Linked DNA regions of Brasilonema sennae CENA114. The main gene of each other region encodes a partner of the protein of the gene in region 2 in a complex. Links are inferred from orthologs where the notes say so. Each region holds a gene or a part of one and is shown on either strand. Other genes may lie near its edges.

What was found.
Region 1: the proteins of rpsG (region 2) and tig are in contact, whole or in part, in a crystal structure (PDB 3GTY), measured with the Thermotoga maritima proteins. The link is inferred for Brasilonema sennae CENA114 from one-to-one orthologs. Residues at the interface, in WP_004081843.1 of Thermotoga maritima: Lys34, Lys52, Lys55, Glu59, Arg62, Gln63, Glu66, Asn67, Lys69, Val71, Arg95, Ala109, Lys110, Lys111, Gly112, Arg113, Pro114, Glu117, Glu121, Ile124, Ala125, Tyr127, Asn128, Asn129, Thr130, Gly131, Lys135, Asp139, Arg142, Met143; in WP_004081061.1 of Thermotoga maritima: Glu122, Val124, Val129, Leu130, Tyr133, Glu188, Gly259, Ile262, Tyr263, Glu266, Ser270, Glu273, Gln274, Glu277, Arg308, Gln311, Ile312, Ser315, Tyr316, Glu325, Arg329, Arg336, Leu363, Phe366, Trp367, Arg373, Leu377, Arg381, Leu384, Glu387.

Annotation. Positions count from the first base shown.
Region 1 is NZ_CP030118.1:7,725,671-7,741,821, reverse strand. What follows is about bases 12,459-15,380. They hold tig (trigger factor), read right to left. Parts: upstream 14,689-15,380; coding sequence 13,228-14,688; downstream 12,459-13,227. Other genes in these bases: clpP (ATP-dependent Clp endopeptidase proteolytic subunit ClpP), read right to left, coding at 12,459-12,957. Outside these bases: DP114_RS32230 (TIGR04168 family protein), read left to right, coding at 1-693; DP114_RS32220 (DNA cytosine methyltransferase), read left to right, coding at 977-1,972; DP114_RS32215 (hypothetical protein), read right to left, coding at 1,982-2,119; DP114_RS32210 (DEAD/DEAH box helicase), read left to right, coding at 2,368-4,554; DP114_RS32205 (hypothetical protein), read left to right, coding at 4,589-4,837; DP114_RS32200 (serine hydrolase), read left to right, coding at 4,882-6,312; DP114_RS32195 (S1 RNA-binding domain-containing protein), read right to left, coding at 6,563-7,465; DP114_RS32190 (dienelactone hydrolase family protein), read right to left, coding at 7,637-8,374; DP114_RS34575 (hypothetical protein), read left to right, coding at 8,732-8,896; DP114_RS32185 (GntR family transcriptional regulator), read left to right, coding at 8,925-9,911; DP114_RS32180 (alpha/beta fold hydrolase), read right to left, coding at 9,947-10,849; ATP-dependent protease ATP-binding subunit ClpX, read right to left, coding at 10,912-12,252; more of clpP, read right to left, coding at 12,262-12,458; DP114_RS32160 (aspartate-semialdehyde dehydrogenase), read left to right, coding at 15,411-16,151. UniProt on the Bacillus subtilis protein: Involved in protein export. Acts as a chaperone by maintaining the newly synthesized protein in an open conformation. Functions as a peptidyl-prolyl cis-trans isomerase.
Region 2 is NZ_CP030118.1:1,562,540-1,578,653, reverse strand. Bases 4,205-7,089 are described here. They hold rpsG (30S ribosomal protein S7), read left to right. Parts: upstream 4,205-5,354; coding sequence 5,355-5,825; downstream 5,826-7,089. Other genes in these bases: fusA (elongation factor G), read left to right, coding at 5,991-7,089; rpsL (30S ribosomal protein S12), read left to right, coding at 4,205-4,452. In the rest of the region: DP114_RS06765 (phosphodiester glycosidase family protein), read left to right, coding at 605-2,737; DP114_RS06760 (phosphomannose isomerase type II C-terminal cupin domain), read left to right, coding at 2,998-3,429; DP114_RS06755 (HesB/IscA family protein), read left to right, coding at 3,589-3,975; more of rpsL, read left to right, coding at 4,072-4,204; more of fusA, read left to right, coding at 7,090-8,069; tuf (elongation factor Tu), read left to right, coding at 8,092-9,321; rpsJ (30S ribosomal protein S10), read left to right, coding at 9,519-9,836; DP114_RS06725 (LON peptidase substrate-binding domain-containing protein), read left to right, coding at 10,089-10,739; pheA (prephenate dehydratase), read right to left, coding at 10,796-11,686; DP114_RS06715 (DUF1997 domain-containing protein), read left to right, coding at 11,984-12,571; DP114_RS06710 (ribonuclease HII), read right to left, coding at 12,780-13,463; rne (ribonuclease E), read right to left, coding at 13,471-15,588.

The DNA.
Region 1 (16,151 bases), 6.2 Mb from region 2 along the record:
GGACGCAAGAAGTGTCCTTACGACCGCACCAAGGAAGACTGGGTACAGCAGCAACTAGATTTATTGGGTGAAAGCCAAATCGGTTACGGTAAGCTAGATTTTCCAGATCTAAATTTAACGGTTGTTGGAGGTCGTCCGTTTAGTTGGGGTGGACCAGAGTGGAAATATAGTGATTTCTACCAACAGTGGTATGGTGTGACTAGTTTTGAAGAGTCCACAACGCGAATCGTGTCAGCAGTTAAAAGTGCAGCTTACCAAACAATAATTTTTATAGGTCACAACGGTCCTACAGGGTTGGGCGATCGCCCAGAAGACCCCTGCGGCAAAGATTGGCACCCCATAGGGGGTGACTTTGGCGATCCAGATTTAGCAGAGGCGATATCTCAAACTATCACAACTGGTAAAATTATTCCCCTGGTCACATTTGGTCATATGCACCACAGCCTGCGACATACAAAGAAAGAGCCGCGAAAGCGCATTTTTAGAAGTCCAGAGGGGATAGTTTACTTGAACGCGGCAAGTGTACCCAGGATTGTAGAACATGGTAGCCATAAGCAGCGTAACTTTTCCATTGTCCTGCTGGAAGATGGTGTGGTCTCCCAAGTCTCCCTCGTCTGGGTTGGAAAGGATTTCAGCATTGTATATGAGGAAATTCTTTATCAAAAACCCACTCTGGTAGTGCAAAATGCATAGAGAATGAGATATAATTCATATCTGGTTGGCTTTGTTTTTGGCTGACCGCTGACAGCTAAAAGCTGACAGCTTTACTGGAGAGGTGGCAGAGTGGTCGATTGCGTCCGACTTGAAATCGGATGAACCGAAAGGTTCCGGGAGTTCGAATCTCCCCTTCTCCGTTGAAAGATTTGTGATGACTTGATTCAGCGTAACAGCACAAATTAGGCATTTGATCAGCTGTAATAATATTTAGGCGAGATTTAAGTTGTTTCCCTTAAAACTTTATAGCTTCCTGTCACGAATGGTTCTTGAACCTATCACAACCACAAAAACCGTCATTGAGTTATTTGCTGGGGCTGGTGGTTTAGCACTTGGTTTAGAAAAGGCAGGACTGGTAGCCAAAGCACTAATTGAAATTGACAAAGACGCAGCAGCAACACTTCAGCATAACCGTCCAAAATGGAATGTCATTCAGGCTGATGTGTCTAAAGTTTCTTATGCAGGAATGAGTGCAGACGTTGTAACTGGAGGTTTTCCTTGCCAACCTTTCAGCTTGGCAGGTAAAGGTTTAGGGTTTGAGGATACCCGTGGAACCTTATTTTATGAATTTGCCCGTTGTGTTAAAGAGGTACAGCCTAAACTATTTCTGGCTGAAAATGTTAGAGGTTTAATAAGTCATCAGAAAGGAAAAACGCTCGATACAGTTCTATCTGTTCTGGAATCTCTTGGTTATAACGTCCAGTATCGTTTACTAAATGCAGTTAACTATGATGTTCCTCAAAAGCGAGAAAGAGTCATCATTGTCGGAACTCGTCCAGATATTCGCTTTCAGTACCCTAGTCGTTCTTCTAAAATTCTGACTTTGAGAGATGCCTTGAAAGATGTTCCACCTTCTGAAGGAATGAAATATAGCCCTAAGAGAGCTAAAGTTTTAGAATTAGTTCCACCAGGCGGATGCTGGCGAGATTTACCTGAAGATATTCAAAAAAGCTACATGATGAAAAGCTACTATCTTACAGGTGGGCGTACTGGTATGGCACGTAGAATTTCTTGGGATGAGCCAAGTCTAACTCTGACTACTTCTCCCTCACAAAAACAAACGGAACGCTGTCATCCGGAAGAAACTAGACCTTTTACAGTAAGGGAGTATGCCCGAATTCAAACTTTTCCCGATGATTGGGAATTTATCGGTGGTGTACGCTCCAAATATAAACAGATTGGTAATGCAGTTCCTGTAAATTTTGCTTATCACTTAGGAAGAGCTATAGTTAATGTGCTAACAAGTGCATCTCATTGATTTATTACCTCAGTAAGCTTTATCAAATAAGGTTTTATAGCTTGCTCGCTGTTGTTCAGTGAGCCTATCAAGTCCAGAAACTTCACCGATCACGTCTGGTAATACATTAAAAAGCATACTTAATGCCCCTGGCACGCCAGTTGCCATATCGTATTAATCAACGCCCAAGTCATGACTCCATTACGAAATGCTTTATCTGCAACCTCACTGCTGAGCACTTGATGAAAAAATTATTACAATAATTTAAACTAACACCGCATATCTGCTGAACTCAACCAGCTACGTAGTTCCGTGTATTCGCAATGGCAAGTATCAGATTGCCAGTGCTAGCCTGACAGCATTACTCAAAATACTTTTCTTGTATAAGAAATTGAACTAGTACAGGTAGGGACTACATGATTGTTGGGCATGAGGAACAAAGCAGCAAATTTATCACGACTGAACCATTAAAAGTTACCACTGAAGCAGGTGAGCAGAAAGTTTGGGATGCTGTAAAGAGTGCTTTTTCTGATAGAAACTGCATTGGCTACTGGCGCTATCCAATTTTCTCGAAGGTCGGAGAAATTCGTAAGGAACCTGATATTCTGATTGCTGATAGAGAATTTGGTTTAGTGGTCATTGAAGTACTGCCAGTTGTAATTGACCAAATTGTTACTATTCATGATGGCATTTGGCAGTTGCAAAACTATCACACTGCAGAAGCTAACCCTGATCAAAGAGCCGAACATCAACTGCGAGCATTAATTGCATACACAGACCGTGAACCTGCTATCTGGCGTAGGGTTACCGGACGAGCGATCGCTGCATTACCTCTGATTACCCAAGAACAATGGCAACAAAAAGGCTTTGACCAATTACCCAACTGTCCTCCTCTAATTTTCCAAGATCAGCTAGGTAAAGTTGGTTTTACCGAACGCATTCAACAAACTGATCATGTAGTTCCAGGGGAAAACCTGGAAGATAAAGACTGGGAATTGCTACTGTCAGTTATGAGTGGGACACCCGTGTTTCGTAAACCTCCTCGTGCGACAGTTTCGACGACAGGCAAAACCCGCGCCAGTATTATGGACTGTTTGCGTCAAAGACTATACGAAATAGATTTACAGCAAGAACATATAGGAAAAGAAATTCCTCCAGGTCCTCAGCGGATTCGGGGTATTGCAGGTTCAGGCAAAACTGTGCTGCTATGCCAAAAAGCGGCGATGATGCACCTCAAGCATCCAGACTGGGATATTGCCTTGGTGTTTTTCACGCGATCGCTCTACGATTTGATGATTGGGTTGCTAGATCAGTGGATACGCCGTTTCAGTGGTGGTGAGTTGCAGTATGATCCGAAAACTAATCTCAAGCTGCGAGTGCTTCATGCGTGGGGAGCAAAAGAACATCCAGGTTTGTACAGTATCATCTGCGACTACCACGGCAAAAGACGCGGAACGGTTGTAGACACAAAACAAAGACAACCTAACCGGGGTTTAGCAGACTTATGTAAACGGCTACAAGAAGAGATAAAAATTGAGCCGATTTTCGATGCCATCTTGATTGATGAAGGTCAAGATTTAGTAGCCGAAGATGATTTGAAATATGAAGATAAACAAGCAATTTATTGGTTGGCTTATCAAGCTTTACAACCTGTCAGTCAGGAAAAACCAGAGGAACGCCGCTTAATTTGGGCTTACGATGAAGCACAAAGTCTCGATAGTATCGTAGTACCAAAAGCCAAAGAGGTATTTGGCGAAAATTTGAGCAATCTTTTGAGTAAGCAACCCCAATATCATGGTGGTATTAAACGTTCTGAAGTGATGCGCCGCTGTTACCGCACTCCTGGAACAATTCTCACAGCGGCGCATGCAATTGGTATGGGTTTGCTACGTCCAGAGGGGATGCTTGCAGGTATCACTAATAAAGATGATTGGAACAAAATTGGTTACGAAGTTAAGGGAGACTTCCGGCGTATTGGTAAGCCGATAACTGTACATCGACCGTCTCAATATTCACCCAACCCTATTGCTGAACTTTGGGGCAACCCTATATTAGAATATCAAACTTACGGTTCTCGCCAAGAAGAAATGACAGTTCTGGCCCAGAACATTATGCATAATATTGTTCATGATAGTCTTAATCCCAGCCGTGATATCTTAGTCGTCATTTTAGGTTCTACTTCCGAAGCAATAGAGTTAGAAACTGAAGTTGCGGGTTTCTTAATGGACCAAAAAATTGATGTCTATATCCCCACTGCTTTGACTTTAAATGATTTAGTTCCCCAATGGCCCAACAACGACCCAGATAAATTTTGGCATGAAGGTGGCGTTACAGTGTCCCGCATCAATCGCGCTAAAGGACATGAAGCTGATATGGTCTATGTGGTTGGCTTTGATAATGTCGCTCGCAATGAAAGTGATGTCAATTGCCGTAACCAATTGTTTGTCGCTTTAACTAGGGCGCGGGGTTGGGCAAGTCTGAGTGGTGTCGGTCATTATCCGATGTATGATGAAATGCGGCAAGTGATTGCTAGTGGTGATACTTTCACATTTACCTACAAGCGTCCACCGAAACGCGATATTGGTGATGGGGAAGCAGTTTAGCAACGGATGTAGTAGAACTTTTTGCCAATGAATATTGGCAAGTTCTCTTAGAACCTGCGTTGTGCAATATTTACTACGGAAAGGGGAAGTGGCGACGACTCGCGAAAACTTCCCCTTGGGCGATAGCGTTTGCGTAGCGCCCCCTATGCCTGCGGCACGGCTACGCCTATCGGGGCTAGCGCTGCTGCTTTCAGCAGATCGCTCCATTACCAGAACAGGAGGATTATATTTTTCAGGATTGTACCGCAACTCGTTAAATAACTTAAACTTAAAAGTCGTTTGACTGAATTGAAGATGCTTTTTTATTGGGAGGTGTGAACAGTCACCATGCAAGGTCTGAGTGAATTTATCAATGAGGCGATGCAAGAGTGGAAAGTACCTGGGCTGGCTATCGCCATCGTTAAAGATAGCCAAATCATTTTTTCTGAAGGCTTTGGCAAGCGAGACGTAGAAAAAAATTTAATTGTTACACCACAAACTCTCTTCGCAATTGGTTCTTGTACAAAACCCTTTACCACAATGGCGATGAGTATCTTGGTAGAAAGGGGCAAATTAGACTGGGATAAACCTGTCAGAAATTATCTGCCCACTTTTAAACTTTATGACTCTTATGCAACTGAACATATCACGCCCCGTGACCTCGTGACTCATCGGTCTGGCTTACCCCGTCATGATGCTATGTGGTCTCAAAGTCCCTTCACGCGTCAAGAAATAATCGAGCGCTTACAATATCTCGAACCTACTCACGAATTGCGTACTGTTTTTCAGTATCAAAATTTGATGTACATGAGTGCTGGCTACTTGGTTGGTGAAATTGCAGGGAGTAGCTGGGAAGAATTTGTGCAACAGGAAATTTTTAATCCTTTGGAAATGAGAGACAGTAATTTCTCTGTAGAAAAATCCCAAAAAGCTGCTGATTTTGCACTTCCTTATGCAGAAAAAGACGACAAAGTTGAGAAAATCCCCTTTTGTAATGTCGATGTTATTGGTCCAGCAGGTTCGATAAATTCCAATGTTGTTGATATGGCTAAGTGGCTTTTACTCCATCTTAATCAGGGTAAGTATGGCGAGAAAGAAATTATCTCACAAAGTCATCTGCAACAGATGCACTCTCCACAAATCGTGATCACTCAAACGCTGGAATATAATGAACTTTTTTATTATTTTTATGGTTTGGGATGGTTTATTAGCGCTTACAGAGGTCATAATTTAATTCAGCATGGCGGTAATATTAATGGATTTTCTGCGCGGACAACTTTGCTGCCTCAAGACAATATTGGTATAGTAGTTCTGACTAATATGGATGATAATCCAGTCATACATACTGTGACTTATTATGTATGTGACCGTTTGCTCGGTTTAGACGAAGCTTCTTGGAATGAACGAATGAAGGAAAAATATGCTCAAGCTAAAGAAGCTACTGCAAAAGCTAGGGAGCAAATCGCTTCAGATCGTAAAACTCCAACCCAGCCTTCTCATCCTCTAGAAGATTACACAGGTAATTTTGAGCATCCAGCATACGGAATCTTATCAGTTAAAATTAATGATAATCGTTTAATAGCAACTCATAATTCAAATATTTATAAATTAGAACACTATCACTATGACATTTTTGTTGAATATGAGTTGTTTGATGAACCAAAACTAATGTCTTTCTTAACTGATACCAAAGGCAATATTAGTAGCCTGACGGTTCCCCTAGAACCGACTGTGAAAGAGATTTTATTTACCCGCATACCTGAAAGCAGCTCTGTTTAATCCAGGTAGCAGCGTAGAGGCACACCCCGATACGTCGTCACCAAGGCAACTATCTGTTAGCTACTATGAAAGACTACATGCTGAGTTCCCAATCTAGGAGCTATCTGTCCGTATACGCCCAGCCAATCGGAGATTGGCTCCCTGAACGGAGTTCAGGGGAGGCACTTCGTGCCTCGGACGTAGAACCGGCGAAGCCATCGCCCCAAAGAGCGAATCGCACCGCCTTAAATCTTCAAAGACTAACAAATACCTATTCTGAAACCTTGTTCCTTGCTCGTTCTGCACGCGCCTGGGCTGATGCCATCACCTCGTCCATATTTTCTAGCATCTCACCAGGGAAATTTTCCAGAACTCTAGTGGAAAGAGCAACCCGACCTTTGCCTTGATCTAAATCTATAATGACAGCTTTTATTGGTTGACTGAGCTGAAACACTTTTTCCAAATTGTCAATAAATTTCTGGCTCACCTGCTTAATATGCAGCAAAGCGCTTGTGCCATCTAAATCTACAAACACGCCAAAGGGTTTGATACCAGTTACTTTTCCGGACACTAGCTGACCAATTTCTAACATACTGAAGCTAGCAGATTGGGTTGCGATGCGCTGGGAAAGAATAAGCTTGTTGTTAGTACGGTTAACTTCTAAAAAGCCAGTAGTGAGAGATTGACCTTTGAGTGCTTCTAAATTATCTCGCTCAACCAAGTGCGATCGCGGAATAAATCCTCGTAAACCCTGCACATCAACAGTCACTCCACCCTTATTTAAATTTATTACCCGCACTTGTATCGTTTGGGAATTCTCTTGCATTTGCGCCAGTCGTTCCCAAATCTGCTTGATTTCTAATTGCCGTCGCGAAAGGGTGACTTGACCTTCTGCATCCTGATCTCTGATGATTAAGAATTCTAAACTCTCATTTAGTGGCAGCACCTCCGATAAATTGGTTACTGCTCTCAAAGAAGCCTCATCGCGGGGAATAAACGCTGACGATTTGCCACCAATATCGACATATGCCCCATCTGAATCAAGTTGGAATACTCTGCCATGCACCACTTGTCCCTTTTGAAACTGATAATCGTGTGTTTCGAGTGCTTTGGCAAAGTCGTCCATTGTAAATGACGAATCGGCTTTTTGAGAAAACTTGGCTTCGGAATCCATGACTCTTAAAGATAAATTGCTATTCTAGCTAACGCCACTGAAGTTTGATTCAACACCAAACAACACTATTCGAGTGACTATGATTGCTTATAAAAACTGTCCTTAGTCATTGGTTATGACTCATGACTAGGGACTAGCTTAAAGCAAAGCGGACGTAAATCAATTGAATAGTTATAGTTGTTTAAACAGTTGTTTTACCTGCTCCCAAGCATCGGCTGCGGCTATAGAATTATAACTGGGACGTTGGTCGCAGAAAAATCCGTGGTCAGCTCCATCGTAGCGAAAGAGACGATGAGGAATGTTGTATTTTTCTAACTCTGCCTCAATTTGGTCTACCTGTTCCTGTGGGATACTAGCATCTTCTATGCCAAAAAAGGTGTAAAGCGTGCCTTTAACATCTGGGGTAAGCGTGATAGTGGGATTCCCACCTCCTGGTGTGCGAGTCGTGATACCAGCACCGTAGAAGGAAGCGGTGGCTTTGATTTCTGGTAAAGTAGAAGCAAGATAAGCAACATGACCACCAAAACAAAAGCCGATGCAACCAAAGCCGTTTTGCTTTACATTCGGTAAAGTTTTCAGATAGTCAATGGCTTTTTGAATGTCGCTTAATAGTTCTGAAGCTTTTGTGTGCTGTGCGTATTGTCTACCCACTTCTATATCTTCTGCAGTGTAGCCAGTTTCAAATCCAGGGGCAACTCTTTGGAAAAGTGCGGGTGCAATTGCCAGATAACCTTCTTTGGCGATACGTTCTGTTACATCGCGAATGTGGGAGTTGACTCCAAAAATCTCTTGTAAAACTACAACTCCTGCGTAAGAACCTTCTTCAGAAGGCTGTGCCAGATATGCCTGTATTTGCAAATGATCTTGCGAAAGATTAACTGTTGTGGTATGTATTGCTAGCTCTGCCATAATAGTTTTTACCAGTTCTCTGTGACTATATAGATATGTTGATCGCTCAAGCTAATGTCCAATCAAATTATCAACTACAAGTAACAATCGCACCAGAATTTTTCAATAGAGAAATTCAATATATGAGTAAAATATTTGACGGAAGAAAGAACTCAGAACTCAGAACTCAGTAGTCAGAATAGGAATAAGGAATCATGTTGCTAGCACCATTATTCATTTATTGAAAAAAGAAAAAGAATTGTTTTAAGGCACGTCGTTCGTTCGCCTTTGGCGTGCCTGCAGGGCTTAAAAACAAAGCGTCCTTATTTAAATCCCAGAACGCCACACAAGGCTTACGCGGCGCAGCGCGATTTATTTATGGGGAGGCAACGCGGACGCCACATGCCTACGGAGGGAAACCCTCCTGCAGCAGTGGCTCGTCTTGGAGGTTTCCTCCTTAGAGCGCTTGCCGTGATGTATTCTGAGTTCTGCGTTCTGACAACTGAGTTCTTTTTAAGCTTAGCAGTCACAGCTGGTCAATAAGAGCCATTATCACGCAGGAGATTCGGTAATGATTCAGTTTCGTATTCAGCCAGACAGTGAAATCCCCGCATCAACCCAGCTGTTTAATCAAATCCAATTTGCGATCGCCTCTGGACAGTATCCTCCGGCTTACAAACTGCCCAGTACGCGGGCATTGGCAATGCAGACTGGGTTGCACCGCAATACTATCAGCAAGGTTTATCGTCAATTAGAGGAGGAAGGATTTGTAGAAAGTCTTGCTGGCTCAGGAATCTACGTTCGCGCTCAAGGTCATGAGGGTGGTGGTAAGCTACAATCGCCAATTCTCAAACAATATCCTCAAGCATACAAAGTTGTCCAGCAAGCAGTTGACGAACTGCTCTCCCAAGGCTGCTCGCTTAATCAATCGCGTGAGATATTCTTAGCTGAAATTGATTGGCGTTTGCGTTGTAGCGCGAGGGTGCTGGTAACAGCTCCGACTCAAGACATCGGTGCTGGAGAATTGATGGTGCATGAATTGGAAGAATCCCTCAAAATACCAGTACAGTTGGTAGCTATGGAAGAATTAGCTGCTGTGCTAAATCAAACTTCCTCAGCTACAGTAGTCACACATCGGTATTTTATTGGGGAAGTGGAAGCGATCGCAGCGCCGAAAGCTGTGCGCGTCATTCCCCTTGACATACAAGACTATGCCAAAGAGTACAACCAATTTAAAAATCTACCAAAAGACAGCTGTCTTGCGATCGTCAGCCTCAGTCCTGGCTGGCTTCGAGCTGCAGAAGTTATCATCCACGGTTTACGAGGTGATGAAATACTCGTGATGACTTCGCAACCAAAAGATGCCTACAAACTTCAGGCGATGGTGAAGCGGGCACAGGTGATTTTTTGCACCGATAAACCCAGTTTTGCTGCGGTGCAAGCAGCTATACAAGTCGTTCATGAAGACATTATTCGTCCACCCAAGCTGATGTGTGGTGACAATTTTATCGGTAGTAACTCGATTAACTTGCTCAAACGGGAGTTAGGGTTGGGGTAATAAATAATAGTTAACAGTTAACAGTTAACTGTTGACTATTGCAAAAACTCTTGCACCCGTTTGAGGTAAGTAGGTGCATCTTCCAACATTGGGAAATGAGCCGTATTTGGAATCATGACAAACTCAACTTTATCGTTAAGTGCAGCTGCCTGACGACCCATCTGGGCTGGAATAATTTTGTCATACTCACCCGCCACCAGTAGCGTAGACACGCTCAGTTGAGCAAACTCCTGTGGCATCAATTCAGCTGCGGCTTTACTCACAGATGTAAAAATTGTGCCTAAAGCAGCATCATAGTCTGCTTTGAGAAAATCTTGTAAGAAAGCCCGACGTTCTGCCGCTGGTATGGAACGATGCAGAAATCGTGCCATAAACATCCGGTCAACAAACGGTATTTTATCCAGCCACTTTGGACGAAATTTGACCACGTAGCCACCGAACTTATGAAAAGTTGTAAATGCTTTTTCGTCGTACTCAAAAATACCACTACAGGTCAAAATCGCTTTTTTCACTCGTTGTGGGTAACGGTTAAGAAACAAAGTAGCAATGGATGCGCCCATCGAATGAGCAGCAATATATACGCGTTGAATGTGCAACTTATCTAGCAAAGCTGCTAAGTCGTCTGTGTATTCCTCTAACTCATAAGTTAACTTTTGAATTGCTACAGATTCTGCCTGCGGTGACTCCAACTCAATAGACTCAACGACAGATTCACTCGCTTTGGCTACGCTTGGTTGCCCATAGGAACGCCCAAATCCCCGCAAATCATAAAGTAAGCAATCAAATTGTTCTGATAAAGCATGAGCAGTACCCTGCCAATACCCACAAGAGCCAGCCCAGCCGTGGATAAAAACCATCACAGGTTTGTCCTCACTATCTGATGGCTTCTTTATCCACTCGTAGTAATGCTCAGTACCACGAACATTTGTGTAGGACATTTTTCAAAAGTCAAAAGTCAAGAGTTAACAGTATTTTACTCATGACTGATGACTAATAACAATTAAGCTGATTCTGGCTTAGGTAGTGTGGAAGGGTGCATCAGTAGTTCGGCAGTAGAACGCTTCTCTACCATTTCCCGCGTGACTGTGCAACGAGTGAGATCTTTACGCGAAGGCAACTCGTACATCACATCCAGCATCAATTCTTCCACAATGCCCCGCAGCGCTCTCGCGCCGGTTTTGCGGCGGTATGCTTCTTGAGCAATAGCTCGCAGAGCCTCTGGTTTAAACTCTAACTGGACGTTATCCATCTTCAGGAGCTTTTGGTACTGCTTGACCAAGGCACTACGCGGTTGGGTCAAAATTGCCATCAGCGCCTCTTCATCCAGCGGTTCTACCACCGCTACCATTGGCACCCGTCCAATAAATTCCGGAATCATCCCAAACTTCACGAGGTCATCCGGTTCTAAATAGCGCAGAGTGTCAGCTGTACGCTTGTCCTTGGACTGACCTTCTCCTGGTTGTACAAAGCCTATCGACTTTTTGCCAGTTCTCTGCTCTACAACTTTTTCTAAGCCAACGAAAGCACCGCCGCAGACAAACAAGATATTACTCGTATCAATTTGTATGCAGTCTTGATAGGGGTGCTTGCGTCCTCCTTGGGGTGGTACATTGGCAACTGTCCCCTCTAACATTTTCAGTAAAGCTTGCTGTACGCCTTCACCAGAGACATCTCGGGTAATTGAGGGGTTCTCACTCTTGCGAGCAATCTTATCTATTTCGTCGATGTAGATAATTCCGCGCTGCGCTTCTTCGACATCCAAGTCTGCAACTTGCAACAATCGCAGCAAGATATTTTCTACATCTTCTCCCACGTAGCCTGCCTCTGTTAGAGTTGTGGCATCAGCAACAGCAAAAGGCACATCAAGAATTTTTGCCAGAGTTTGCGCTAGTAAAGTTTTGCCACAGCCTGTGGGACCAATAAGCAGAATATTAGATTTTTGCAGTTCTACCGCATCATCCAAACCTTTGCCACTGCCTTTAGACTGAACCAGTGATAGCCGCTTGTAATGGTTGTAAACTGCGACTGAAAGCACTTTCTTAGCTTCGTCTTGACCGATGACATGTTCATCTAGGTACTTTTTAATCTCTCGTGGCTTAGGTATTTGATTCAATGAGAGATTAGAGGAGCGGGCACGGCGTTTTGGTGGTGGTTCTGACTTGGGTGCTGGCTGCGATGATGCAGCCGCATTTGTGTCGAGTAACTCCTCATCCAGAATTTCATTACACAAGTCAACGCATTCATCGCAGATGTAGACTCCCGGTCCGGCGATTAATTTACGTACCTGCTCCTGAGACTTTCCGCAAAACGAACATTTTAAATGGGAGTCGTACTTAGACATACCAGCCTCTTATTTCAGAATGGTGACGTTTTCCCCTGGTGAGGGAAGATTTTGCCTGGAGATGACTTGATCAATCAACCCGTAGTTTTTTGCCTCTTGGGCCGACATAAAGAAATCGCGCTCAGTATCGGCTTCAACTCTTTCTAACGGTTGACCAGTGTGCTGAGCGAGTAACTGGTTCAACTTAGACTTATGATAAAGAATTTCTCTGGCTTGTATCTCGATGTCAACGGCTTGCCCTTGTGCACCGCCTAGTGGTTGGTGAATCATAATCCGGGAATCAGGAAGAGACATCCGTTTACCAGCGGTTCCTGCGGTTAACAAGAACGCCCCCATGCTTGCGGCTAATCCAAAACATATGGTGACCACATCAGGACGAATCTGCTGAATGGTATCGTAGATTGCCATACCTGCTGTCACGGAGCCACCAGGAGAATTAATGTACAGTTGAATGTCCTTTTCTGAATCTTCAGCGTCTAGAAACAACAACTGGGCAATAATTGAGTTGGCAACGTTATCGTCTATTGGCGTTCCTAAAAAGATAATCCGTTCCCGTAGCAAGCGAGAGTAGATGTCAAAGGCACGTTCTCCCACACCCGATTGTTCGACCACCATCGGGACGATGTTGCTAGGACTGTTTAGGGAGTAGAGTTTAAAGTCACTCAAACTGTTAGGTTGGTAGTTTCCCGACTGTGATACAAGCATAAAAGAACGTTTTACACTAAGTGTAACAATAATTTTGACAGCAAGTGCGGCCTTTTTGATGAGCCTGATTTTTGATGTGGCTATGTGTTAACCATTATGCCTTATATAAATTCCTATCGTGTAAAACAGTATCAAACCAAGACGGTGATGTGTACTGGTACTCAAATAAAGTTTCTTAAACTTCTACCTTCGGACAGGCAGATGGGGGAGAATCAGGGAGTGAGGGAGGGAAACTTCTCACTCTGTTTATCCTTATCCCCTTATCATCTATTATCCCTGTGTTGACTCTGTGTCAACAGACGCAGTTTCAGTAGTAGCCAGAAGAGGTTGTTCTACAGTTTCAGTTGCTGCAACTGGTTCATCTACCGTGATTTCTTCAGTCTCAGTTTCTACTGTACTCAAAGAACCTTCAGGTACCAACTCAATTGTTGAGCGTTCTAGAAGCCAATCGATGATTTTTTCGGTCAACAATTCGTTTTCTACAACCTCAAACATTCTTTTCTCATCAACATCTTTTTCAGAGTACTGCTCCATCAATTCTTTGACTCTGGCTTCGATTTGATCTGCGCTCACTTCGATGGACTCGCGTTTAGCAACTTCCATAAGCGCTAGAGAACGTTTAATGCGCTCAACCGCTTCACCGCGAGAACGCTCCCGCAACTGAGGAATCACATCTTGAGTAAATAACTTTTTGACATCAAGCCCTTGCTGAGAAAGCCGCATAGCTGTTTGCGTCAGCATCTCATTGACTTCTTGTTGAATCATCGTTTCAGGCAAGTCAACTTCCACATGCTTGAGCAGTTCAGCTAACAAGGCTTCTTGCTGATGCGATTTTGTTTTCTGTTGGGCTTCTTTTTGAAAGCGCTCTTCCAAAGAATTGCGCAATTCGTCCAAAGTATCATAATCGCCGACTTCTTGGGCAAAGTCATCATTCAATTCAGGCAGTTCTTTTTCCTTGAGTTCTTTAAGGGTGACAGTGAAAACTGCGGGTTTTCCTGCTAGATCTTCGTTAACATAAGGATCTGGAAACTGAGCAGAGATTTCTCTGGTTTCTCCAGGATTCATCCCCACTATCCCTGTGACAAAGCCGGGAATGAATTTGTCTTCTTGCATCTCCAATTGGAAATCAGTTGCTTCTCCCCCCGGTATTGGCTGGGGTTCAGCAGTTTCGTCTTCACCAACAGAAGCAGCAATAACTCCTTTGAAATCTACCACAGCCACATCATTTATTTGCGCTGATCGCCCTTCCACAGGAATTAATGTTCCCATTTGTTGGCGTTCGTCTTCTAAGGCTTTGTCTACCTGCTGTGGATCGTACTTCACTTCCTCAGCTTTGAATTGCAAGCCCGTATATTCACCCAAATTTGGTTCTGGTTCCACATCTACAAATGCAGAAATTATCAGCGCTTTTCCTGGTTCATAATTACTAATCAATTCCTCAAAAGAAGAGCGTAGCTGTGGTTGACCGAGCACCTGGATTTTTTCTTGTGAGAGTGCTTGCTCAATGCCATATTGAATGACTTCTTCTAGCGCAGCTGCCTTGATTCTAGTTGTGCCAAGGCGCTGCAGAAGTATCTGCCGAGGTACCTTGCCTTTGCGAAACCCAGGAATATTTGCAGTACTTGCTAAGTTCTTAACAACTTTTTCGTAAGTTTCCTTGGTCTTTTCTGGCGTAATCTCTATTTCCAGACCAATTTGACTGGCGGGAAGTTTTTCCTGGGTGACTTTCATGCTTCGTCTCTATTATTTGTATTTCTTTTTACTTGTTGTCTACTGACGCCAAAATTTGCGTCTTTAAGTTAAAGTTTCTTGACTTGGATTCAAGGTGGCTACATGGCTTGATTATATCCAAGTGCACCAGGGTCTGCTTATAACACTTATTTAGTTTACTTTTGTTGTCAAAAAACTTGACATTTGAGCGCAAACTAGTTTCCTGTTCTCAACTCCAAATTGTTTTTTCCCAAAGGGCTAACACCGTGATATCCTGGTTCTCAACTAGCACTGTTGCACGCTAAGGTTGTCGCATTGGGGCTGGCTGCTATGTCGAACTGAGCGCTGATGATTGCCTAGCTCCTGTGTTGTGAGAATAGGTTATTATTGCAATGCTCTTCTTAGTCCATTGAATCATAGTACACCAATCATCTTGACAACGCATCTATTGAAGGATAAAACCAGTTTTGAGTTATGCAAAAGTTTAGCTCATCCAGATGTTGAAAGATGATCTACTCTATAATAGAAGTCTTAATTTTCAAAAAAAAGTTTCGTCATCAAGTATTGTAAATTGCCATACGAATCAGCATGAGTAACAAAAGAAATGTATTAGATTAAGAATTACAACCATTTTTTCAATAAAGAAAACTATTAAAAAGTTTATTTAATGTCTGCTATTGCCATTTAAGCTTTGAATTTCTAGAAGAAATTGCACAGAACATCTCGTAAAGGAGGAAGTCAATTTGTCTAAATCCTACAGGGTAGCTATTTTGGGAGCAACTGGTGCGGTTGGTCAAGAGTTGCTGGAATTATTGGAGAACCGTAATTTCCCTGTTTCTGATTTAAGGTTATTGGCATCAGAACGCAGTGCAGGGCGAACACTGCCTTTTCAAGGGGAAAATTTGCCAGTAGAAGCAGTGAGTGAAAAAGCCTTTGAGAATGCGGATCTGGTGCTTGCGAGTGCAGGTGGTTCCATCTCAAAAACTTGGGCACCAAAAGCGGTCGCGGCGGGTGCTGTGGTGATTGATAACTCCAGTGCGTTTCGCATGAATCCGGAAGTTCCTTTGGTGGTTCCAGAAGTCAATCCAGAAGCAGCAGCGAACCACAAAGGTATCATTGCTAATCCCAACTGTACAACGATTTTGATGACTGTGGCAGTGTGGCCCCTACATAAAGTATCACCAGTACAGCGCCTTGTGGCTGCAACTTACCAATCAGCCAGTGGTGCTGGTGCTAAGGCAATGGAAGAAGTGAAAATTCAAGCAAGTGCTATTTTAGAAGGTAAGCAACCTGTAGCTGAAGTATTTCCCTATCCATTAGCATTTAATGTCTTCCCGCACAACACCCCTTTGAACGAGTTTGGGTATTGTGAGGAAGAAATGAAAATGGTTAACGAGACTCGCAAAATCTTTGGGAGTCAGGATATCAGAATCACTGCAACTTGTGTACGGGTTCCCGTACTACGTAGCCATTCGGAAGCGATT
Region 2 (16,114 bases):
AAACACATATCAACATATGTCTTCACGACTTTTAAATCTACAATTATAGTTTCTTCGGTAACAAAATCAGCGTATTACACTATAGACTCATTTGACAATTCTATCGTTGCTAATTTTCGGTCTCCTTTTGTTTTTTAAAATTTTGAGGTTTTTATTGTCAATTGTGTTGCTAGCAGCATGACAACAGAGGCATTGCGACTTTAAGCGCTCCCTTTGAAAATGCCATCACTTTAGTTTTGCCAACCAAAGCAGCTGTCATATATCACGAGCACTCATGTCACTTAGCGCTTGTCCTAATTAATAGCTGTACTAAAACAAAATTTTTGATTGTTTTCAAGAGATAAAAAGCCCATATATACAATATCACATCCCGTTCGAGAGCAAAACTCATGTCATTCTTTTTTTTATTTTGACAACTGAAGTATTTAGCTTCTTTGTTAAAAGTGGGTGACGAGTACGAGGTAGTGGGTATATTAAGTTCTACAAAACTTTCCCGATACTCAAAAGCAACACCGTTACAAGGCACATGATTGTAACGAGAGCGAAAGCTATACCCTGAATTTAATACTTTAAGGAATTGTTTTCACCAAGTAAATTCCGAATTATGGGAGAAAGACCAACTTTAAAATGCCAACAACATTGCAGTGCTATTGTCAATAACAGCAATGGCAGGTATGTCATGGTTTTCGTGTCACCAATACTTGTGACACTACTGTGCTTCATAGCTACAGGTATGAATGCAAAAGCGCAGTTCTTGTTAAAAACTGACAAGGGGACAGACAAACACAGGGACATAGAGACTTCTCCTCGTTTCCTCGTCTCTCAACAGCAGTATGCTCAAAAAAAGCAACTTCAACAGGGGGGTACTTCCTCTGTGAGTTCTTTTGAGCAACCATTACCTCCACCTCCTGCTTTAAGCGGGGTAATTTCCTATGGTAACGAAATTTCTCTGAATGGTCGCATTTTTTCTGGAGCCTGGTTGCAGCAGCGCGAAAAAACAGGCTCGTTGAGTATTCGTCTGAGTGACGCAGCAGTTCGGCAATTATTCGGGGTAGATTTCTTAGATAGCAGCAATCCAAACAAGCAACCAATACAGTGGTTTTCATCTGATACGAAACCACTAGTGTTAAGTAGTGTATTAACCAGTGGATATCGATATTTAGACATTACGAATTTCGCAAAAACTGCCCAATGGCAGATGCAAGTCGTCAATAAGACGTTAGTAGTTACAACACCAAGCGCGAAAGTCACAAATATTTCTCAGGATAAGCAACAGTGGCGGGATCGCATTATCGTAGCTTTAGATCGCCCAACTCTTTGGCAAATCACACAAGGGCTACCAATCAAAAAACCTCAACTTCAAATAGAGGAAGAAGGAAACTCTTCTACACAACTTTCTTCATCACCTCCACGTTCTACCTCGCCACCAAATAGAGAGTGGATCATTACCCTTGATGGAGTAGCCAATCCAATGTTGGCACAACGTTACACTCCTTCAAATACAGTAGGGCAAGTAGGACAAGACAAATTAGTAACTCCCTCATCTCCAGCATTAATACAACAGGTAGAGGTAGTCAACAATCAAACGATAATCCATCTGGGGGTTCCCTTAGGTTTAACTCCTCGGATCCGCACTGTAGCTAACCCCAATCGTCTGATTATTGAAATTCGACCTGATGCGATGGTGGAAAAAAATATTACATGGGCACCAGGGTTGAATTGGCGACAGCGGTTTGTCAACTTAGGTAAAGAACGCTTTCCTGTTGTGTGGTTAGAAATTAATCCCCGTACCTCCGGAATAAAATTGAAACCTATCTCGACAACTCCTAACAGCTTGATAGGCACAGCTCCTTTGATTCAAACTGCACAACAATACTCAGCAGTCGCAGCAATTAACGGCGGTTATTTTAACCGTAATAATCAATTACCTCTGGGTGCAATTCGTCGGGATGGTGTGTGGTTATCAAGTCCAATTCTTAACCGAGGAGCGATCGCCTGGAATGATTCTGGACAATTTTACATTGGTCGTCTCAACTTAGTAGAAACTTTAGTCAGTAACAACAATGTCCAGTTGCCGATTTTGACTCTCAATAGTGGCTATGTTCAAAGCGGTATTGCCCGTTATAGCAGTGCATGGGGAGCAACCTACACTTCTCTCACTGACAATGAAATCATTATTGTTGTCCAGAAAAACCAGGTTATCAATCAGCTAACAGGAGGTAAAGCTGGTGAAATTGCCGTCCAAATACCACAAGATGGCTATTTATTAACATTACGCGGTAATACTACGAGCAATGCAGCTACTTTACCCGTTGGCTCGTCTATAAGAATAACGAGTTCCACTGGTCCTACAGCTTTTGGCAGTTACTCCCACATTGTAGGAGCAGGACCACTGCTACTGCAAAATCGTCAAATTGTCCTTGATGGCAAGAGCGAAAAATTTAGCAACGCCTTTATTAATCAAAAGGCTATTCGCAGTGGTATATGTACAACAACCACAGGAAATCTGATTATTGCGGCTGTACACAATCGTGTTGATGGTGGGGGACCTACCCTAGCAGAACATGCCCAACTCATGCAGCTTTTAGGCTGTGTTGATGCTCTTAATTTGGATGGTGGAAGTTCTACTAGTCTTTACTTGGGAGGACAATTGCTTGATCGTTCCCCTAATACTGTTGCTCGCGTTCACAACGGTATTGGTATATTCTTATCGCCGCCTGGAGTCCAGAGGAAGTAATGAATGCATTGGGGGATTTCCTTATTCCCTGTTCCCTCTTCTAACTTTAAAGTTGAGAATAAGTTGCCACGTGACTTGATGAAGACTTGGTGTAGACACACTAGTTTCAGAGGTGATCGATAACACTCCCCCACCTGATGCGTGTTATCTTTGCCAGAGGTGGCGTGGATTGCTCATCTCCACCAAGGCAACGTCACGCCCTGTCTTTTTCAATGATTCAAGAGTACTGAAAGTCTGTTGTGTCATAACATGAGGTAAATATGGCTCAAATTCAAGAAGCAACACAAACTAACACATTGCCCCTTCCGCCATCTGTCACGCCAAGAGGTGTCGCTGCAACTGAGCTTCGTCCTTGGGGTTCATTTACCGTCTTAGAAGAAGGCCGTGGATACAAAATAAAGCGTATTGAAGTTAAGCCTGGACACCGCCTCAGCTTGCAAATGCACCACCACCGTAGCGAACATTGGATTGTCGTTTGTGGTACAGCCAAGGTTGTCTGTGGTGATAATGAAGTTTTCCTCAGCAATAATCAGTCAACCTATGTACCCCAGTGTACAGCCCATCGATTAGAGAATCCTGGTGTGATTCCTTTGGTGTTAATTGAAGTTCAAAATGGGGAATATTTAGGAGAAGATGACATTGTCCGTTACCAGGATGACTATGCTCGGGCTGAACAAAAAAATCAACAATAGCCCTATCAAAGCACGAATTTAAAATCTGCTTGTTAGTCAGTTTCGGCTGAAATAAGCAGCAAGCGAAAGTTAGACAAAATATGCTATTTTGAAAAAACTCGGTTTCTTTAAGAAACCGAGTTTCTCATTAATAGGTTTTTAAATTGCTTTGCCGCTTATATGATCCAATTGAGTCCATCTGCCGCCAATGAAATCAGGCGATTAAAATCAAAACAACAGCCAAATGTCTTGTTTCGTTTGGCTGTTAAACCTGGAGGTTGCTCTGGATGGTACTATGATATGTCCTTTGATGAAGCGCTCAAAGCAGGCGATAAGCCAGAATCCAGCGCTTCTTCGGGTGATGCTGCTTTGGTGTTTCCCCAAAAGGACGAAAGCATTTTTGAGTGTTATGATATTGCGATTGTCATAGATGCCAAAAGCTTAAAACACGTCAACCAGTTGACTATAGACTATTCAGAGGATTTGATGGGTGGTGGCTTTCGCTTCTACAACTCCAGATCTCATGCAACTTGTGAATGTGGTAACTCTTTTTCTACAACTCAATAACTAATTGCCAAACAAGTTTGACACAAAAGCACAAAAAAAGATATAATTAGGATTTGTAAAAACTTAGACTATAGGCAGCTTCTCGCGCTGTAACTCATGCCAACCATACAGCAGCTCATACGTAACGAACGCGAACAAGCGCGTCAGAAAACCAAGTCCCCAGCTCTAAAACAGTGCCCTCAACGTCGGGGCGTTTGTACTAGAGTATATACGACCACACCGAAAAAGCCAAACTCAGCTCTACGTAAAGTCGCAAGGGTAAGGTTAACCTCTGGATTTGAAGTCACAGCTTACATTCCAGGCATTGGTCATAACTTACAAGAACACTCTGTTGTGATGATTCGCGGCGGTCGCGTTAAGGACTTACCAGGCGTGAGATACCACATTGTCCGTGGAACTTTAGATACAGCCGGAGTCAAAGACCGCAAGCAAGGTCGTTCCAAGTATGGAACTAAGCGCGCTAAAGCTACTAAATAGAATAGCTATGAGTCATCAATAGATCAGACACCAAAAGCCACTTTGTCCAACTTGGATAATTTCCTGAATGTGCAAGTGCTTTGGAGCGTAGTTTTCCCTACGTCCTGATAAGTCTAGAAATTGCCCGTAGCATCCCGTAAGCCTACGCTCAGGGCATAGCAATTGGCTTTGCTTAGTAAAACCAAGTACTATGTTCTGCTCAGTGATTCCGGACTCACGATACAGAGCTTTTTGACACAAATTTGAGTGAAATTTCGTTCTGCAAGAACAAGTCTTGCTCTTAAAAAGGAGTTTGTGTTTGCGCCAAACTTGGCCCAGAGTCGGGATAAAAGCGCGATACAATTTTCTGGTAACACCCATCGGTCGGTCAGGCAGACGAGGCGTGAAACTGGTACACAAAGTCTAGCAGGACTGTAAACGGTATCTGCCGATGTAAAGCTCAAAGTACGCGCTACTCCATACTCTCTGTCTTAAGGCCGTTGGTGGACGTTAAATCAAAAGACCTGCTAAATCGATCTGGGGGTGACGGGTAAAAATGCTAGTTTTGCTCGTCGAGTTTTCAGAGGATAAAGCAGGAAACTCCAGGAGATAACTCTTGGAATGGTTAACTAAACCTTCGGCACGTCTTTGACGAACAGCCTTCAAGCTCTTGAAAAAAGATGTAAAAAATAACACTCAGAAAAATCGTGTATTGCTTGTGGGAGTTGAATAAGTAGCGTCAGTCACAGTATATAATTTTGTCGCTTCCTGTTGTTAAGGACAGCATTTTTTGTCAGTCAGTGTAACTGAAATTGCAGTTACACATCACAAGAAAATTGAACGACGGGATTTAGCGTTGAAAAATGCCGGTGTTCGATAACATATAGCATGTAGTTTCCCGATTCAGAACTAAAGGTTTAAGTATGTCTCGTCGTGGTGTTATTAAAAAGCGTCCGGTTCCACCGGACTCTGTATACAACAGTCGCCTCATCAGCATGATAACAAGGCGAATAATGCGTCATGGCAAAAAATCTCTAGCCTCACGCATTGTTTATGCTGCTATGAAAACAATACAGGAACGGACTGGTGGCGATCCGTTGGAAACCTTTGAAAAAGCTGTGCGTAATGCGACGCCTTTAGTAGAAGTCAAAGCTCGTCGCGTTGGTGGAGCAACCTACCAAGTCCCAATGGAAGTGCGTGCGGAACGGGGTACAAGCTTAGCACTACGTTGGTTAGTACAGTTTTCAAGGGCAAGACCAGGTCGCACAATGGCAAGCAAACTGGCAAATGAATTAATGGATGCTGCAAACGAAAGCGGGAATGCGATTCGCAAACGTGAAGAAACGCATCGGATGGCAGAAGCAAACAAAGCCTTTGCTCATTATCGCTACTAATGCAAAGACGCGCTTTGGCGCGTCTCACATCGGGTGATATATCGTGACTGTAGCGTAATAAGAATGTATATTTACTTAGGAAAAGACGGTTTTCCGTAAGAGTATAATATCTTAACAAAGTGTAATATACAAGATATCATGAGGCGAAAACTATAGGAGGCAGCTGTGGCACGTACGAACCCGCTAGAGAAAGTACGCAATATAGGTATTGCGGCGCATATAGATGCGGGCAAAACAACGACAACAGAGAGAATATTATTTTACTCTGGGATAATTCATAAAATAGGTGAGGTTCATGAAGGAACCGCAGTAACCGACTGGATGGAACAAGAGCGAGAGCGGGGAATTACCATCACTGCTGCTGCTATTAGTACCACTTGGAAAAATCATCAAATAAACATTATTGATACTCCAGGACACGTAGACTTCACGATTGAAGTGGAACGTTCCATGCGGGTACTGGATGGTGTGATCACAGTTTTATGTTCTGTTGGTGGTGTGCAGCCTCAAACAGAAACCGTGTGGCGTCAGGCAGATCGCTATAAAGTGCCTCGCATTGTTTTTATCAACAAGATGGATCGCACCGGCGCAAACTTTTACAGGGTTTACGAGCAAGTGCGCGATCGCCTGCGGGCAAATGCGATTCCTATTCAGTTGCCTATTGGCAGTGAAATCGACTTCAAGGGTATTGTTGACCTGGTGCGGATGCGTGCATATATTTACAACAACGACCAGGGAACCGATATTCAGGAAACAGACATCCCTGAAGATATGGTGGATCTGGTTGAAGAGTACCGCGCCAAACTGATTGAAGCGGCAGCGGAAACTAGTGATGACTTGATGACCAAGTACTTCGAAGGTGAGGAACTGACCGAAGACGAAATCCATACTGCTCTGCGTGAAGGCACGGTGAAAGGTAAGATTGTGCCACTGCTTTGCGGCTCGGCATTCAAAAACAAAGGCGTACAGCTGCTGTTGGATGCAGTAGTAGATTACCTACCAGCACCAATCGATGTACCACCAATTCAAGGTACACTGCCAAATGGTGAAGCCGTCGAGCGCCATGCCGACGACAGTGAACCACTATCAGCTCTTGCCTTCAAGATTATGGCTGACCCCTACGGTCGCCTAACCTTCGTTCGCGTCTATTCTGGTGTTCTCAAGAAAGGCAGCTATGTCCTCAATGCTACTAAGAACAAGAAAGAACGGATTTCTCGCTTAGTAGTTTTGAGAGCAGATGACAGAATGGATGTAGATGAACTGCGCTCAGGCGATTTAGGAGCCGCGTTGGGATTGAAAGACACCTTGACAGGTGACACACTTTCTGATGATGGATCACCAGTGATTCTGGAATCCCTGTTCATTCCTGAGCCTGTGATCTCGGTGGCGGTTGAACCCAAAACCAAAAACGACATGGACAAACTGTCCAAGGCTCTACAATCTCTCTCAGAAGAAGACCCCACTTTCCGCGTCAACGTCGATCCGGAAACCAACCAAACCGTGATTGCAGGGATGGGAGAGCTACACCTGGAAATTCTGGTAGACCGGATGTTACGTGAATTCAAAGTGGAAGCAAACGTTGGTGCGCCACAAGTTGCTTACCGCGAAACAATTCGCAAGCATGTTAACAGAATTGAAGGTAAGTTCATCCGCCAAAGCGGTGGTAAAGGTCAGTACGGTCACGTTGTGATTGACTTGGAGCCAGGACAACCAGGAACCGGCTTTGAATTCGTCTCCAAAATTGTTGGTGGTACTGTACCTAAAGAGTACATTGGACCAGCAGAACAGGGAATGAAAGAAAGCTGCGAATCGGGTGTTCTTGCTGGATATCCACTGATTGATGTCAAAGCAACGCTGGTTGATGGATCGTACCACGATGTAGACTCTTCAGAAATGGCTTTCAAAATCGCTGGCTCAATGGCGATGAAAGAAGCTGTGATGAAAGCAGCACCCGTCCTGTTAGAGCCTATGATGAAAGTTGAGGTAGAAGTTCCCGAAAACTTCCTTGGGGATGTGATGGGCGACCTCAATTCGCGTCGTGGGCAAATTGAGGGGATGGGATCTGAGCAGGGTCTTGCCAAAGTAACTGCTAAAGTTCCATTGGCAGAAATGTTTGGCTACGCCACTGATATCAGATCAAAGACCCAAGGTCGGGGCATCTTTTCAATGGAGTTTAGCAACTATGAAGAAGTGCCTCGCAACGTGGCTGAGGCAATCATAGCTAAAAGCAAAGGGAACGGTTAGTTAGTAAAGGAAATTACCATTAATGGCACGCGCAAAGTTTGAAAGGAATAAACCCCACGTTAACATCGGTACGATTGGACACGTTGACCACGGTAAAACTACGTTAACGGCAGCCATCACCATGACCTTGGCAGCTATGGGTCAAGCTGTGGCTAAAGGCTACGACCAAATCGATAATGCACCAGAAGAAAAAGCACGGGGTATTACCATCAATACCGCTCACGTGGAGTATGAAACCGAGAAGCGGCACTATGCTCACGTGGACTGCCCCGGACATGCTGACTATGTGAAAAACATGATCACAGGTGCGGCTCAGATGGATGGAGCGATCCTCGTAGTAGCTGCTACCGATGGCCCTATGCCCCAAACCCGCGAACACATCCTGCTGGCAAAACAGGTTGGCGTTCCTAGTCTGGTCGTCTTCTTGAATAAAGAAGACTTGATGGATGACGAAGAACTCCTGGAACTAGTAGAACTAGAACTTCGAGAATTGCTATCTGACTACGATTTCCCTGGTGACGACATTCCTATTATCAAAGGCTCTGGTCTACAGGCGTTGGAAGCAATGACTGCTAACGCCAAGACACAGAAAGGTACCAATGATTGGGTAGATAAAATCTACGAACTGATGGATGCTGTAGATGCTTATATCCCCACTCCTGAGCGCGATGTAGATAAGCCCTTCTTGATGGCAGTAGAAGACGTGTTCTCGATCACAGGTCGTGGTACTGTAGCTACCGGACGTATTGAGCGGGGTAAAGTCAAAATCGGCGACAACGTAGAGTTAGTGGGTATTAGAAATACTCGCAGCACCACCGTAACCGGTATCGAGATGTTCAAGAAGAGTCTTGAAGAAGGTATGGCTGGTGATAATGCCGGAATACTGTTGCGCGGTATACAAAAAGCTGATATAGAACGGGGCATGGTTATTGCTAAGCCTGGTTCAATCACCCCTCACACACAATTTGAAGGTGAAGTGTACGTCTTAACAGAAAAAGAAGGCGGTCGCAAGACTCCATTTTTCCCAGGCTACCGCCCTCAGTTTTATGTGCGGACAACCGATGTGACTGGCACAATCAAACAGTTCACTGCTGACGATGGCAGTGCTGCCGAAATGGTGATGCCCGGAGACCGTATTAAGGTGAGTGTAGAACTTATCAACGCGATCGCTATTGAGCAAGGAATGCGCTTTGCAATTCGTGAAGGTGGTCGTACCATCGGTGCTGGTGTTGTTTCCAAAATCGTCAAGTAAGACCTTTGCACCTTAACTAAAAAAGGAGCAGAGATGGTATAATAGCCACTCTGCTCTTTTCGTGTCCATGAACGCGTTACAACAATCGCATACTCCAGACGCACTCCTTCAAGGGGTATTGGAAAGCTTGTTTACTAATCGTTCGTCTCTAGTCCTAATACCAAAATCACAACTCATCAGAACCTGGAAAATTTAAGATGGCAACTCTACAGCAGCAAAAGATTAGAATTCGTTTACAGGCTTTTGACCGCCGCTTGCTGGACACATCTTGCGAGAAGATTGTAGACACAGCAAACCGGACCAATGCGACAGCTATAGGACCAATTCCTTTACCTACAAAACGCCGAATCTACTGTGTGTTGCGATCGCCCCACGTAGATAAAGACTCACGAGAACATTTTGAAACCCGTACTCATCGTCGGATTATCGATATCTACCAACCTTCTTCTAAAACCATTGATGCCTTGATGAAACTAGATTTACCATCGGGTGTAGACATCGAAGTTAAGCTCTAATGTCAATTGATTATTTGCTAGTGCTTAGTTTACTTTGTAAAAACTAACAACCCTTCGGATATGCCCAGTGGGAACGCACTAGCTTACTAATAGCTAACAAAAGTGTTTTTGTATCAATCATAACAAAGCCCTGAACAATTATATTTCAGGGCTTTTTATTTGCATTAAAATCAAAATGATAGAATATAGAAAAAGTGCGGGAAAAAGCAGAGAAGAAAAGCTTTTTAAGATTAAATTTATACCAAGGTAACAATGACATCCTCTTCTAAAATTGCAGTTTGCGAACTACCTCTGTTCCCGTTACCAGAGGTAGTTCTATTTCCAACAAGACCCTTACCCCTGCACATTTTTGAATTTCGCTACCGAATTATGATGAATACAATTTTGGAGAGCGATCGCAGGTTCGGGGTTTTGATGGTAGATCCAATGAAAGGCACGATTGCTAACATTGGCTGCTGTGCAGAAATTGTTCATCATGAGAGACTACCAGATGACCGAATAAAGATGTGGACATTGGGTCAACAAAGATTTCGCCTTTTAAAGTATGTCCGTGAAAAGCCGTATCGAGTTGGCTTGGTTGAGTGGATTTCAGACAACTCTCCAACAAAAAATTTGCGACCTTTGGCTACTGATGTTGAACAATTACTCACAGATGTTGTGCGTCTGTCAGCTAAGTTAACTGAGCAAAACATAGAACTGCCAGAAGATTTGCCAAATTTACCAACAGAGTTATCTTACTGGGTAGCAAGTAATCTTTATGGTGTTGCTACAGAGCAACAGACATTGTTAGAAATGCAGGATACTGCTGCTCGTTTAGAACGGGAAGCAGAAATTCTCACTTCTACTCGTAACCACTTGGCAGCTCGTACCGTTCTCAAGGACACCTTCAATCAGAAGTTGTGAGTTGTGCTGGTTAGTCGTTAGTGGTTATTAGTCGTTAAATAAACAACAACTAAGTATTAACCACTAACTGCTTCACCAAGAGCGTTCATTGGTAAAACATTATAACTGCCAAGGATTTTTAATATCTCTGTATAGGAAGATATTTCTGCTAAAGCAGATTGTACGTGTGGTTGAGATGCGTCTGCTTCCAAATCAATAAAAAATAGGTATTCCCCAAGAGAACGCTTTGTTGGGCGAGATTCAATTTTACTGAGATTAATATTTAGACGAGCTAATACCTGTAGAGGTTTAGCCAATGCTCCTGGTATATTAGCAGGAACACTAAAAGCAATTGATGTGTAACGCGTACATTCTGAAACAGTGGGTTGGGAGATTGGTAAATGATTTTGACTGACCAGCCAAAAACGAGTACAATTTCCGGGATAGTCATTAATCTCGCTAGCTATTATTGGCAAGTTGTAGAGTTGCGCTGCCCGTTGGGATGAAATAGCTGCAGCAGTTAAGTCTTGCTTTAGTTGCAGTAGCGCCTCAGTGGTGGAATTCGTTGGAATTCGCTCTACACTGGGGAGAAACTTCTCCAACCACACTTGACATTGTGCTAAGCCTTGTGGGTGAGAATAAACTGTTTTGATATTTTCTAAGCTTTGAGCACAAGAAATTAATTTATGAGAAATGGGCATAACCAAAGCCAACTGAACTTGCAAACTATCTAGTTGCCATAATGTATCCAGTGTCATGGTCACACTGCCTTCAATAGAATTTTCCACAGGTACAACAGCCAATTGTGCCTCTTTTTGGGCAACGGCTCGTAATGTCTGAGCATTGCTGGGATAAGGGCATAACATAGCCTCAACTCCCGTACTTTTCGTCAACCAGTTGAGATAAAAAAGAGCGGCTTGTTCTGTGTAAGTACCTGGAGGTCCTAAGTGTGCAATCGATAGATTCATGAAGTTTAGTTTTGTGTGGATAGTTGACCACTCCCGAACCGCAACGCGAGCGTGAAGTCAGTTCACGTCCGCAATCAAGTGGAGGGAATGTTATTTATATTGAGTGTTGTGACTTGTTATCAGACATAATAAACTTCTTTCCACACAAATGAGTTATGACTGATGGCCCTTACGGGTTCGCGATAGGGGTTTCCCCACAGAGGCATGTGGCGTCCGCGCTGGCTCACTTACGACTTATGACGAACACAAATGTTTAAGAAAATATTACAATTATTTAACAGATATTTTAAAAAACTCATGTCTACTCGATTTACTGCCTATCAATCAATCGAAATTGCTGTTCCAGAACAGCCCATTCCAATTCAGCACTACTTACGTCAACCTCAACGCTTGGTTAACGCTTTAGTTGACCCTAGCCGTATCCAACAGCTTTCAGACGAAGTATTTCGGTTGAAAATGCGTCCTCTGAACTTTATGTCACTAAGTATTCAACCAACTGTAGACATGAGAGTCTGGGCTGAATCAAATGGAACAATTTATTTACGATCGCTAAATTGTGAAATCCTTGGTGTAGAGTATATCAACGAGCGCTTTACATTGAATTTGAAAGGGTATTTATTGCCAGAACCGCAAGTTACTAGCACGGTGATCAAAGGAAGAGCCGATTTAGAAGTGTTGCTAGATTTCCCCCCACCATTTTCCTATACACCTAAACCAATACTGGAAGCAACAGGCAATGGTTTGCTCAAAAGTGTTTTGCTGACAATTAAGCAAAGATTACTACATCAACTTTTAGGAGATTATTGCCGTTGGGTAACATTGCAAACGCGAGAAAAAGCGCTTGAGGATAAAAGTATGCCGCTCTTCAACCCAGAGCAATTATGAAGAAGTTTTAGTGTTTATGAATATAGAATTGTGATGAACTACAGATGTACATAGACCTATGCAGATGTCACGTTGTTGAGTGAAATCTCAATACGTTCGTAGAATCGGCTAGCTCCAAATATACACCTGTGGGCAAGTAAAAGGTGTCTGTGTTGATAGAAGCACCAAAGTAGATAAAGTAGTTGTGATCTACAACTATGGATAAGGTCTATTTAGCACAACTAAGTACCGTGATTTGACAAGGACGAAACGATTTACGATGTAATGGTGAAGATCCGTGCTGTTGCAGTGCCATCAGATGCCGCTGACTTCCATAACCCTTGTTGCGTTCCAAGTCATACATAGAATACTTAGAAGCGAGGCGAAGTATAAGGTCATCACGCCAAATTTTCGCAATAATGCTAGCAGAGGCAATAGCAATTGAGCGCTCATCTCCCTTGACTATCGTTTGTTGTGCCAGTGGCAAGTCTTTTACTAACTGATTGCCATCAATTAAACACAAAGCAGGCTGCACCTTTAACTTGAGAACAGCCCGCTTCATTGCTAGCATTGTTGCTTGAAGAATATTCGTCTGGTCAATCTCAGCTGTTGAAGCAAAACCAATTTTCCAGTCTATAGCCAGGGCACAGATTTGTTGCGCTAGCCGCACTCTTCGAGAACTGGATAGCTTTTTACTATCTTTAATTTCAACTGCTGTGAGTTGTGATAAAGCGCTATCTGGTAGTATCACTGCTGCTGCTACCACAGGACCAAACAGGGCACCTCGTCCCACTTCATCCACACCTGCAATCAGCCCTTGAGTACTTGACAGCATGGAAAAATCTAGCCACCTCATCTGTGTGTTGGGTGCTGACAACTTAGTAGAAGTGACAGTTCGCTCCGTCTTAATCATAAGTTTCTTAGTTTTCAGTATCAGTCTCCACAGAGGAAGAACGACGGCGACGGCGGCGCTTATCACTTAGACTGCTGGTTACTTCACTTTCATCTTCTGTCATTACGGGAAGATCCGAGACATCACCTGAGACATCACCTGAGACATCACCCGATACATCACCCGATACATCAGATGTCGTTTCTGGAATTGATTCGGTTGGTAGACTGGGTGTGACTACAGCGGTGACTCTAGCAGAGACAGGTGATTCTGAGGTTGATTCAGTTGGTGTTGCAGGACTGTGTCCAGGCAAGGTGACGTTGATAATAACAGATTTGGGATTTCTGACCTCCCGACTCAATTTTTCCAACGGAGAAACTCCCATCTGGGCGTAGACATCCTGTTCCTGAGACGACATTTCTACAGTTACAATCTCCGGTGGTTCTACCACTGGCTTGATTGGTTCTACCTTTGTCACCACTTTATGGCTACGTTCGATGACTCTGTCACTCCCCCAAGAAGGTTTGCTAATAGTGGGTGAAGAGACCTCTGATGGGGTGGGAAGTTCCGGCTCATCATCTATTTCCAAGTCTGGCTCGTTCAAAAACGCCAGAGGGTTATTAGTCCCAACCCGTGGCTCATCTTTGCCATTTCCCCCATTTAACCTTTCTATGCGCGTACTACGGCGGGTACGACGCTTTCTGCTATCAGTCATTTCTTGGTAGCTGGGATGATTGACTAGATTCAAAGTAGCCAAATCATTGTCACTCTCGTATGGTTCCCCATATCCTTCCAAGGTTTCCCGTGATTCAGTCGGTCGAGTTACTGGCAGACGTGGTTCTTTATAGGGCAAGGAAGATGCAAAACGGTCTGGTAATTCTGTTGGTGCGGCGAGGGGTCGGCTTTCAGTTTCTCCTGGTAAATGGACAATGTGCCCTAAACCGCCGCAGGTGGAACAAACTGTACCAAACAATTCGTAAATATTTTGACCTTGACGTTTGCGAGTGAGTTCTACTAAACCTAACTCAGTGAGTTGGGCAATCTGGGGACGAGCTTTGTCTGCTTTGAGTGCTTTGTTGAAATGTTCTAGAACATGCAGTTGATCACGCCGCGATTCCATATCAATAAAATCAACGACAATTACTCCTGCAACATTTCGCAACCGCAGCTGACGAGCAATTTCTGTGGCTGCTTCACAGTTTGTCCATAAAACAGTTTCTCTAGCTGTTGCCGATCGCGTGAATGAACCAGAGTTGACATCTATCACTGTTAATGCTTCTGTCGGCTCGATAATGATATAGCCTCCAGAAGGTAAGTCTACTCTGGGTTTGAGAGCTTCTTTAATTGCAGCATTAATACGGAAGTATTCTAAAATTGGTGCGCGATCACGGTGATGATCTATTAACACCCCTTGCGGTGTTTGTCCACCACTCCAGTTTTGCAAGTACTGTTTCACTCGCTTCAAGCCAGTACTGGAGTCTACCACAATTCTGTTTACATCTGCCCCGTACATATCCCTTAGCACGCGCTGGATGAAATCATCATCCCGATTTAAGAGCGCTGGCGGACGCGTTGATTGCCCTTCTTGCTGAATTGCTTCCCATTGCTTTTGCAGCAATTCTAAATCTTCAATAATCGCTTCTTCTGGTTTGCCTTCGGCTTCGGTACGAACTAACAAACCCATCCCTGCTGGTTTAATTAAAATTGCTAGCGCACGCAAACGATTACGTTCGCTTTCACTCCTAATCCGACGTGATAAATTGACTCCCCGACCGTATGGCATCAGTACAACGTAGCGTCCTGGCAAGGTAATGTTCCCGGTGAGCCTTGGTCCTTTAGTACCTGTTGGCTCTTTCATTACTTGCACTAATACTTTTTGCTGCGGTGTTAATAATTCTGTAATCGCCGCTGCTGTACGTCTGAGTCGTAGGGGACCTAAGTCAGTGACATGAATAAACCCATTTCGCTCTGGATCGCCTATATTAACAAAAGCCGCATCTATCCCAGGTAGTACATTCTCCACTACTCCTAAGTAGATATCACCGATTTGGTGATGTCCTGTGGCCACTACGAGTTCTTGTATTTGGTCTTCAGAAAATACTGCAGCAATTTGATGCTGTTCCGCGATGATAATTTGTTTTGGCATTCAATTATAGTCCTCAAAAACTGGCAGCATTAATAGACTTGGCAGTTTGTTATACCTCTGGCCGCTACAAGCCTGCTTATGCGCTGCGCTTAAAAATTGCGCTCACAAAAAACGAAACAAAGCTACTTAGGCGCTTAACTGCGTTGACAAGCCTGATCCATCCAGAACGGTTGCAATTAATTTAAGCAATTTAATGAACCGTCTGTGGTTAATTTTTGATGCAATACCCAATCGCTGGAAAGTGCGAAGTTCTGAGTTATGAGTTTTGACGAGCCACTACGCCCAAGGGCGCAGCTAATAAAAGTGCGAGGTTTCCCCCCCACCCTTGGAAACTGGCTTGCTCTAAGTAAGCGCTTATAGCAAGCGGCGTTTTATGAGTTGTTTACGCCTGTACGCCCTTGGGGGTTTTCAGCGTGTCCCTTTAGGACTTACAAAAAGCGCGTCTGTTGGAGGAGATACCCGTTCGCCTTTGGCGTGCCGTAGGCATAGGGTAAGTTCTGGGTCATTTACACTTCAACTCGCCACT